2 regions of the Rothia sp. CCM 9417 genome follow, and region 1 is predicted to be linked to the other one. Evidence: riboswitches for the same ligand, from Rfam matches in the RefSeq annotation. Region 1 holds a riboswitch; the other holds the start of a gene.
The links. Region 1 has a riboswitch for thiamine pyrophosphate ahead of thiO (glycine oxidase ThiO). Riboswitches for the same ligand answer to the same signal wherever they lie in the genome.
Positions count from the first base shown of each region.

Region 2: another riboswitch for thiamine pyrophosphate. It lies ahead of ACN082_RS06135 (ECF transporter S component); the one in region 1 lies ahead of thiO (glycine oxidase ThiO).

Region 1 is NZ_JBLXXT010000002.1:189,769-195,057, reverse strand. Features, by position in the region: gene thiO (glycine oxidase ThiO) at 14-1,258, opposite strand; TPP riboswitch at 1,251-1,365, opposite strand; gene thiE (thiamine phosphate synthase) at 1,424-2,122, shown strand; gene ACN082_RS04360 (hypothetical protein) at 2,170-3,159, shown strand; gene ACN082_RS04355 (HIT family protein) at 3,197-3,754, opposite strand; gene ACN082_RS04350 (NADH:flavin oxidoreductase/NADH oxidase) at 3,836-4,927, opposite strand; gene ACN082_RS04345 (carboxylesterase family protein) at 5,062-5,289, opposite strand, start outside.
Region 2 is NZ_JBLXXT010000003.1:190,022-195,310, reverse strand. Features, by position in the region: gene ACN082_RS06150 (MFS transporter) at 104-1,429, opposite strand; gene ACN082_RS06145 (DUF4235 domain-containing protein) at 1,554-1,823, opposite strand; gene ACN082_RS06140 (thiol-disulfide oxidoreductase DCC family protein) at 2,103-2,471, shown strand; TPP riboswitch at 2,824-2,926, shown strand; gene ACN082_RS06135 (ECF transporter S component) at 2,982-3,608, shown strand; gene ACN082_RS06130 (ABC transporter ATP-binding protein) at 3,613-5,223, shown strand; gene ACN082_RS06125 (energy-coupling factor transporter transmembrane component T family protein) at 5,213-5,289, shown strand, end outside.

The sequences.
Region 1 (5,289 bases):
CAGAGTGTCAGGGTTAGAGAGTATCGGGTTGAGCGAACCTGTAGGGGTTGCAGGTAGCTAGGTCTGCCAAGTCTTGTTCTGTGGTCTGGCCGGTGAGCTGGCGGGTGATGAGCTGGGCAGCCCAGGGGGCCAGGAGGATTCCGTGGCGGAAGAAGCCGGTGGCTAGCAGAGCGCCGGTGATTGGCTGGCCCCGGTGGGTGAGCTGGCCGATGAGGGGGATGTCATCGGGGGTTCCCGGTCGGGCGCGCGCTGTGGCCTCGTGTATTTCGAGTTCGGTCAGGGCGGGCACGAGTTCGTGGGCGTCGCGCAGGAGCTGGTAGATTCCGCCTGCGCTCAGTCCGGTTTGCTGGTCTTCTCGCATGGTGGCTCCTAGGACCAGGGTGTTGTCCTTGCGCGGAACCAGGTAGACGGGGTTGCCCCGGACAACCCCTCGGATGGTCCGGGTGAGGAAGGGCCGTTGGTGGGGCGGGACCGTTAGGCGCAGAATATCGCCGTGGACGGGCCTCAGCGGCAGACTTTCTAGCGAGTCCGGGCCGTGCAGTTGGGTTGCGGCAAGCCCGTTGGCAACTACCACTTGGGTGCTGGCCATGCTCCCTTGGTTCCCATCGGCATCAACCCAGCTCACACCGGTAACCGTACCGTCTTCTAGGGTGATGCCCTGCGCACTTGCACGAATAACCCTTCCCGCAAGCTCTTGGTCAAGGGCACGCATCAGGCGGCGTGGGTCTATCTGGTGGTCTTGGGCTATGGAAACGGCTCCGGCTAGCGAGGGGCTGAGGACAGGTTCATGGCGGCGAGCAGCTCGGGCTCCGATGGGCTCTGGTGTGAGCCCCAGTTCTTGCTGGTAGGTGGCAAGTTCAGTCAGGTGCTGGGCATCGGCCCGATCAAAGGCCAGCACAAGGGTTTCGGTGGGCCTCCACCCGACGCTCTGGCCGCTAGTGGCCTCTAACCTTGCGACAAATTCGGGGTAGAGCTGGGCGGAGGTACGCATCAGCGGGAGCAGGGCCTCTTGGCGGTACTGCACTTCTGAGATAGAGGCCAACATTCCGGCGGCGGCAAAGGAGGCACCGCTACCCGGGTGCGGGTCTAACACAATGGGTTGCCGTCCGGCCTGGAGCAAATGCCAGGCTGTACTGAGCCCGATGACTCCCCCACCGATAAGGACGATGTCGGCCTGCTCGGGTGGTGTCGCTTCAGGGTCTTGCCCCGAAGAACCTATCCTTGGTTCCTTCTGGCAGTTGAGCAGGGTACTGGACATGGTGAACAGATCCTTCCGGCGGCATGACCCGCATCAAGTTGACGGTCGGCTTTCGCCCTCTCAGCGCGCTTTGGGCACAGGTGCCGCACGCTCCCGTATGTTCTGCCCCTAGTATAGGAAGTAACAGTGTCTGAAAAAAATAGATACGTGACTCGGGAGGTAAAAATGCCCCAAAAGAATTTTGTTAACGTCACAGAGCCGTCATATACGCGCGCTCAAGGCCTTGAATTACTGGCCGCGGCTCAGCTCTATCTGTGCACTGATGCGCGAACCGAGCAGGGGGACCTCACAGAATTTTTGACCAAGGCTTTTGACGGGGGCGTGGATATTATCCAGCTGCGCGATAAGACCCTGCCGGTCAATGAAGAACTTGAAGCACTCGCGCTACTAAAAGAGATTGCCCACCGGGCGGGCAAGCTTTTTGCAGTCAATGACCGGGCCGATATTGCCGCACTGGTAGGGGCAGATATTTTCCATATGGGCCAGACCGATCTGACACCCAATCAGGCCCGTAGTTTGCTAGGCCCCGATGTGCTCTTGGGCCTATCAACGCACACACCGGCCCAGGGTCTAGCAGCTTTGAGTCACCCCGAGGTTGACTACTTCGCCTGCGGCCCGGTCTGGGAAACTCCCACCAAGCCCGGCCGTCCGGCCGCTGGCCTAGACTACATCAGCTACATCGCCGCCCAGCAACCGCGCAAACCCTGGTTTGCTATTGGCTCTATCAACCAGGAAAGCCTGCCCCAGGTGGTACAGGCAGGAGCCAGCCGGATCGTCGTGGTTCGCGCCCTCACCCAGAGTTTCGATGTTTCCAAGGCTGCTCACCAGCTCCGCCAGGGCCTGCCTCCACTACTCGGGGCATAAGATAACCTGGTAACTCAGCCAGCAGGCAAGGGAAAAGGGGCTTTTCGGTGTACGGTCTTCTCGATGATGTTCTTATGGGGCACGATTTTGTGTGGCGAGATATCACCTGGCGGGAGCGCGCCCCGGTTCTGACAGTTGAACCTCTCCAAGCCGGTAAGCCAGCGGGGCAGGTTCATACCCTACCTATCACTCCGGGAGCCTTCCTAGGGGTTCGGGTTCTACAGCCCGGGGAAGAATCTGCGGGAACCTACTGCACCGGTTATGCCCAAGCCAAGACCGAAGGGCCTGGTTTTACTCACCTGCCCTGCCCCAGCTCCGCCCTGGTGCCAAAAGGTAAGCAGTGCCCCACTTGCCTGGCCCGCGACGAGTTTGCCCCCATCCATCGGGTGCATTTAGGGGCGCAGATGACCCCGGCAGCGTTAGATTACGTTAACCTAGAGCATTTTCTCTATATTGCGACCTTTCCCGATGCCACCTCAAAGGTCGGTACCGCTTCGCTCCACTCCAATCCGCGCCGTCTGGACGATCAAGCGGTTGCTACAGCCACGATTATTGCCCGCGCGCAGACCGGCATCATTGTGCGTCAGCTAGAAGATTTCGTGTCCCGGGATGCTAACCTGAGCCAGTTTAAACACGCCTCCACCAAGTACCGTTCCTGGGTGAACCCGCTGACCCCCGCAGAGATTAAGTCAGCCCACTATATGGCAGTCGAGGCCGCCACCTGGGCACTTGAAGATGCCGCTGACACTATCAGCGGGTTCCAGCCACTGGCTGAGCCTTGGGTGCCTTCACTGGCTATGGGGCGGGCTTATGCCTCTTTACGGGCAGAAAACCCCGAACCGCTGTATGCTTACCCCTCACTGACCGAGGGTGAGCACGGCTTCTACGTCACCGGCGGTACCGGCAAATTCCTAACAGCCCACACCGGCAACCCGGAAGAAACCTTCTTAGTCAATACCGCCACGCTCTCAAACAAAGCCTGTGCCAGAGTGGGCGGGCTCATTCACAAGGAAAGTAGCGAACCGCGCCTCTTCTAGACTTTTAGCACGATTTTTGGCGCACAGTACAGTGCATTTAGTGCCTTGATTGAGCCCAGTGATCGGCCAGCAAGGTACGAATCTCATCCAGGGTTTGGGTAACAGTTTTAGTGCCGGCAACAATCGGCAGAAAATTAGTATCACCGCTCCAGCGGGGAACAAGATGCTGGTGCAGATGATCGGCAACACCGGCCCCGCCGACCTTACCCTGGTTCATACCAATGTTGAAGCCAGCGGCATTACTGACCGACCGCAATAGGCCCATAGCCTGCTGGGTCAGCGCCGCAATTTCAGCGGTTTCCTGGGGTGTGGCGTCATCGTAGTTAGGAATGTGACGGTAGGGGCAGACCAGCAGATGCCCGGGGTTATAGGGGTAGAGGTTTAGAATGACGAAAGCGTGCTGACCCCTGTGTACGATCAGTGACTGATCATCACTGCGGCCCGGTGCTTCACAAAAGGGGCAGGTCTGTTCGGTGTAGTCCTTCTGACCGCCTTTGACGTAGGCACGGCGGTGGGGCGTCCACAGGCGCTGGAAAGCGTCGGGTACGCCGGGTAGCTCAAAAGAATCGGTGGTGTAATCGGGCGTAGTCGTCACCTTCTCTAGTCTACTGCCCATCTCGAGCAAGTGCAGGAGCCGGAGCACCCAAGAGAGGAAGCTCCGGCTCGCAAAGGTTTGTTAGCGCCGAGTGTTCCAGGCCCGCTGATACTGGGCCGGGTAGTAGTCAATGTCTTCTTTAAGCTCCTGCGCCCACTCCAGTGCGAAGGAGGGGCGACGCAGGGCCTCACGGCCCACCAGCACAATATCGGCCTGTCCAGAGCCCACAATGTATTCAGCCAGACGGGGTGAGTTAATCATGCCAACAGCCGCCACAGGAATCTCGGCCTGCTGCCTAATCTGGTGTGCCAGCGGGGTCTGGTAGCCGGCAAAGACCCTAATCTTAGCCGGACAGTTACCGCCAGCAGACACATCGGCCATGTCAAGGCCATCCTCTTTGAGCCACTGCACCACCTGAACGGTTTCCTCCGGCGTGATACCGCCCTCCACAAACTCACTGGCCGACAGACGCACCAGCAGGGGCATAGTCTCTGGGATGCGTGAACGCATAAGCCGGACTACCCTGCGGATAAACCGTGCACGGTTCTCCAGGCTACCGCCGTACTCATCGGTACGCTCGTTGGACAGGGGCGAGAGGAACTGGGTCAGCAGGTAGCCGTGGGCGCCGTGGATTTCAATAAAGTCAAAGCCAGCGGCAAGGGCGCGCTCAGCGGCGGCCCCAAAGGCCTCAACCAGTTCCTCAATCTTCTCCAGGCTCAGCGCTTGGGGTTGATCATAGCCCGGGTAGGCAATAGCTGAAGGGGCTAGGGTTTGCCAGCCTCCTTCTTGGGGGCTAAGCGTCCCCTTGTGACCGCCACGAGCCGCAATCTCACCGGCTGTTGAGGCTTTGCGCCCCGCATGGCCAATCTGGATACCGGCCTTAGCGCCCGCTGCCTGGATAGCCTGCACCACCGGTTTGAAGGCCTCGGTGTGCTGATCGCTCCACAGGCCCAGGCAGTTGGGGCTAATACGCCCCTGGGGCTCAATATCGGTCATTTCAACAATGACGGCCCCGGCACCGCCGCGTGCCAGCGCGGAATAGTGGCCGACATGGTAGGCGGTGGCAAGCCCGTCGCCTTCGGTCACAGAGTACTGGCACATGGGCGGCACCCAGAGCCGGTTGCGGGTGCTCATAGAGCCAAGAGTGAAAGGTTCATACAGTGGGGAAACCATAACTCCTCATCCTTTACAAAGTTAGGTAGGTACAGAGCCAACTCTATCTAACCGGGTGAACCTCTTGAATGAGCAAAACCGCAAACGCCCCTTAGCTGAGAAATATTGACTTTTAAGACCTGGCTAAAGCTAATCTAGGCAAGACTGATTCGCGCCGCATCGGTATACTGTTCGGGCACTGAGCCGGTTCGTACCAAGCTAGCCCAGACAGCGCGCAGCGCCCGCCCCTGTTGAGTACGGGTTGATGGCCCCGCACCTGCTCGGAGCGCTGAACCTTCCCAGGCCGGATTGTCAAAGAGCAGGCTAAGATCTGAGCTGTGGGTTGAGCGCCGGTAGTGCCAGCCCGAGCCAGTTTCCAGCGA
Region 2 (5,289 bases), on a different contig from region 1:
ATACCGGGACCGGTATCTCAGGCTGTCTAGGGCCTAAAGTAGCCGGGGCTTGTTCTTCTGGGGGGCTAGCTCCGGCGCTGTTGTGAGCTTACCTTGCCTGGTCCTAGCTGTTAGCTGAGCTGGCTGATTTTCTGACTTTGGGATCTTTGATGGGGATGATCAGAAGCAGGCCTACAAAGAGGACGAGGGTGATACCTAAAATGCCCCAGAGCTGGTTGCCGGTCAGGGTCACGCAGAGCCCGAAGAGACCCGGTGCCAGGAAGCTGGCGGCGCGTCCGGTGGTGGAGTAGAGGCCGTAAATCTCGCCTTCTTTGCCTTCCTCGGTGAGCCTGCCCAGGTAGGAGCGGGCGGCTGACTGGGCGGGTCCTACGAAGGCACAGAGGGTGAGCCCGCAGACCCAGAACATGGTGGTGGAGGGCCAGATGAGCAGGGGAAGGGAGACAGCGATGAGAGCGCTCAGAGAGAAAATGATGACCCGCTTGGGGCCGAGAGCGTCATCGAGGTAGCCCCCTAGCATAGCGCCAGCACCGGCGACAATGTTGCCGAAAATCGCGAAGATAATGACCTGGTTAGTGCTAAATCCGAAGGAGCCTGCTGCCAGGACACCACCGAAGGTAAAGATGCCGTTGAGGCCGTCACGGAAGACCGCTGAGGAGACCAGGAAGTAGAGGGTGGTGGGTGCTTCCTTGCGGAGCTTCTTGACCGTGGCAAAGAGCTCCTTGTAGGAGTCGAGAAGACTTGCCTTTTCCTGGGGTGCGCGTTCGGGTTTGGGCAGTGAACGGGCTTTGAGCATGAGCGGTAGGGAGAAGATAAGTGCCCAGGCCGCTGAGAAGAGCGCTACGGCACGAATGTTGTAGGCCTGGTCTGTGGGGATGCCCAGCAGGCCGGGGGTGACGAAACCTAGGAGTACGATGCCCAGGGCAACAATGCCACCGATATAGCCTGCGGCCCATCCTGAGCCACTAATTTTGCCGATGGTTGCTTTAGTAGAAATTGCTGGCAGGATGGCGTTGTAGTTGACCACCGCAAACTCGTTAACCAGGTTACCTAAGGAAAGTAAAGCAACGCCCAGTAAGAGATATTGGGGAGCGGGTGCGACGAAGAAGCAGAGGGCCATAATTGCCGCCAGGAGCATACTGTTGACGCCTAGCCACAGGGCTCGTCGGCCACTGGCGTCGGCTCGCTGGCCCGAAACCGGTGCCAAAAGAGCAATACAGAATCCAGCGATAGTTAGGCCGTAAGAGAGGACAGCGGAGCTGTGTTCCTTATCGCCAAAGCCGGTATTGCTGGTGAGGTAGACCGCGAAGACGAAGGTGGTCATAATCGCGTTGAAACTGGCGTTCCCAACGTCCCAGAGGGTCCAGGCGAAGACGGTGGAGCGGGGGGCTGGGGGCTTGGCTTCTAAGCTACCGGTGTGTGGTGAAGTCATGGGTCTATGATACTTGCCTCACCAGGTGCAACAGTGTTTTCTGTGGATGGTGGCGTAAAAAAGCCGGCCCTGCGGGGCGCAGAGCCGGTTTAAGAAGGCGGATAAAAAGTTGAGCTGGTCAGCCTTAGACTTCTGCCTGCCCGCCGTTTTTGAGCTTTGACTTGGTCTCAATCTTGTGCTGGGCACGGGTGATGGATACCTTGATGAGGGTGCCTACCAGGCCGGTGATCAGTGACCAGAGGATGATGTCGCGCCAGCGTTCTTCCTCATTGGGGTTGTTTTCTGGCGGTTCGTTGCCGGTGATGCGAACCCAGCTAGCGGCTAGTACCTTGTTGGCCAGGGCGATACCGCCTAGAGAGGCGGCCGAGCCTGCAATTTTTGTGAGGGGGTTCATGAGGGATCCCTTCTGTTGGTGTGGTGGGCCGGATGGCCCCTTGCCCTAAGACTATCAGTACTTATTGTTAGGGTGTGAGTTGCCCGCTAGGGTTGGGGTATAGGGCGGGCAAAGTGAGCGAGGTCTGCTCCTGATGACTGAAGAGCTTATCAGGGGCTTAGGTAGAGGTGTTCGGGTAAGGGGGGGGGGGGGGAAATCCTCACGGTGCTCCTGGTGGGGCCATGCCCTGTATTTTATGGATGTATGGCCTAGGCTGATAAACAAGATGGAGGTTTTTGGATGAAAGAATTGTTTATCTTTGATGGAAATTGTGGTTTTTGTACAAAAACCGTTGATTATCTTATTAAACTAGACAGAAATAAGCTGGTGGATTTTATTCCTTACCAGGTGTTTGAAAAATCTAGCGAGCAAGAATATGCATGTGATTTTAGTAAATCTATTGTTTACATAGAGAACCATCAGTATTTTACTGGGGCAAGGGGGTTTATGAAGTTTTTAGATAGAATTACCGGCCTGTCGCTGTTCTCAAGAATCTATAATTTTCCCTTGCTGGGTTCCTGCATGGAGGCCGTTTATAGACTTGTCGCTAAGAATAGGAGGTACCTTCCAGGAACTACCCCTTGGTGTGATAGGCAAAATAATTGCTAGCCCTAGAGTATCTAAAGAGTAGTTTTTATAGACACGAGTCTGATTATAAAAATAGAAACTCCCAGTTTCGGTCTTATTTTTTCACAATGCCTGGAATGAATGGATAGTAACCAGTGTTGTGCTGGGGGCCTTTATTCAGCCGCTGTAGTGGAATGTGGAGGGCGCGGCAGTTCACCTTCCTTACCGTCGATGGGTGGATCATGAGCCACCTCATGATTGCTGTAGCTTATGCACAAAGACACTAGGGAAGTCCCGCAGCCTGGATAACTGTTCATTTTTCGTGGGTATCCCGGCTTGCTCTATACTGGAAGGGTTCCATGCTTGGGACCCCGCTCTATGACCGGCGGGTAACCATAAACGACAGGGGAGCGCCAGACTGGCGCTGAGAGTGCACATGCAGACCCTCCAACCTGATCCGGTTAGTACCGGCGCTAGGGAGTCGAAGTAAATAGGCGTACCCAGGTGCGCCGGTGCATGCCCCCTTTGCTGTTCTCACCAAAGGAAGGCTTTATGTCCAAGAAATCCGCGCTCACCTGGCGCGTCAACGATATCGTCGTAGCATCGGTGCTGGCCGTAGCTTGCGCCCTGATCTTCTGGCTCTGGTCAAATTTTGGCTACTCCGCCATCACTACCACCCTAGCCCTGGCCCCTGAATACTCCCCCTTAGCCGGGGGTGTCTGGCTACTTGCGGGTCTGCTGGGTGCCCTGGTCATCCGCAAACCCGGTGCAGCCCTTTACACTGAGCTTCTGGCGGCAGTCATCGAGGCCCTCTTGGGCACCCACTACAACTTCACTGTAGTAATCTCTGGCCTAGTTCAGGGCCTGGGTGCTGAGCTGATATTCCTGATCTTCTTCTACAAGGTCTGGAACCTCGCCACCGCCATGCTGGCCGGTTTAGCCTCAGGTGCCGCTATGGGGATCTCAGAAATCATCATCTACTATGCCGGTGAGATGGTGGGTCAAAAAGCAGTCATCTATGTTCTGTGCTCTATGATCTCGGGCCTGGTTCTGGCCGGTCTGGTCTCCTGGTTGCTGGTGCGCGGTCTGGTCTCAACCGGCGCGCTAGATTCCCTGGCAGCAGGGCGGGCCGCTCGCAGGCCTTCCCGCCGGGGCGGACCAGCCAGCTCAAAGGGCTAGGGCGTTGACCGCAGAAGATCATCAGCTTGCGTCCCCCGGCCCAGAGTCAAGAGGCCGGGGGGCCCACTTCCGGGCCCGGGAGTTCGGGTGGCACTACCCGGGGCGGCCCAAGCCCACTTTCTCTAACTTGACCTTCGAGATTGAACCCGGTCAGAAGGTGCTCCTGGTGGGCCCCTCCGGTGCTGGTAAAACCACCCTGCTCCAGGCCTTAGGTGGCCTGCTAGAAGACGAAGACGGCCAATCCCAGTTGGGGGAGCTGTCCGTTAACGGCCTGACTCCCGCCCAATCACGCGGGACCTGCGGGCTCATGCAACAGGACCCGGAAAGCTCCGTGGTCCTAGCCAGGGTTGGTGATGACGTCGCTTTTGGCCCCGAGAATCTGTCCGTCCCCCGCACCCAGATCTGGGAGCGGGTCAAAAGCGCCCTCAAGGCCGTGGGTTTAGGCCACCTAGACTACAGCCGGTCAACATCGGCCCTTTCCGGCGGGCAGAAGCAACGGCTGGGGTTAGCCGGCATCCTAGCCATGAACCCAGGCGCCCTGCTGCTCGATGAGCCAACCGCCAACCTGGACCCCGCAGGCGTCATAGAGGTTCGAGACGCTGTGGTGGCAGCCTGCCAAGAGACAGGCTCAACCCTTGTTGTTATCGAACACCGCCTGGATATCTGGGCTCGGCACATGGACCGGATCATAGTGCTCGGTGCCAAGGGCGGTATCAGCCACGATGGTCCACCTGAACGCGTGCTCAGCCAGGCAGGCCAGGAACTCATTGATGCTGGTGTCTGGGTGCCAGGCTACCAGCCGCACCCACCGGCACCCACAAAGGACAGCCCTGCGCTGGGTCCACTTGTGCTAGAAGCCCGTGACTTGACCCTTACTCGCGCCTACCCCAGCCGTCGCCAGCTCAAGCACCGCGCTCGTGCCCTGGCATCGGGTCAAAAACCTACCCTAGACCTACCTGTAGTTGCTGAGGGTATCAACCTTCAGCTCTACGCTGGCAGTCACTTAGCCCTGCTAGGCCCCAACGGTTGTGGCAAATCAACCCTGGCTTTGACCCTGACCGGCCTGCTCTACCCGGTGGCCGGGCAGGTCATTGCCCACCCCCACCTGACCGGTGATCTGGCTGAGCGCTATCGGTCGGACATAGCCAGCTGGCCAGCAGCTGAACTGGCCGATCGAATTGGGTTGGTCTTCCAAGACCCAGAGCAACAGTTCATCGCACCCACTGTTAGAGCTGAACTGGAGTTTGGCCCCCGCCACCTGGCACGGGCCCGCAAGCAAAGCCTCGATGAAGCCTCCCTGGCCCAGGCTACCGACCAGCTCCTAGAACGCTTGAGGCTTACCCACCTGCAAGAGGCCAACCCCTTCACGCTCTCCGGTGGTGAAAAGCGCAGGCTCTCGGTGGCTACCGCGCTAGCGACCCAGCCTAAAATCCTGGTACTGGATGAGCCCACTTTCGGCCAGGACGCTCGAACCTGGAAGGAACTGGTCACCCTCATCCGAGAGCTGATCCAAGCAGGTACGGCAGTCATCTCTATCACTCACGATGCCGACTATGTTGCCGCCCTGGGCGGGGATACCTACAGCCTAGAAGGAGGGGGAAACCGTGGCCTATGATCCCTTTGCCGCCACCGCTGAGCGGCAAGGCGCCCTCGGTAGAATCAACGCCGGAGTCAAACTGGG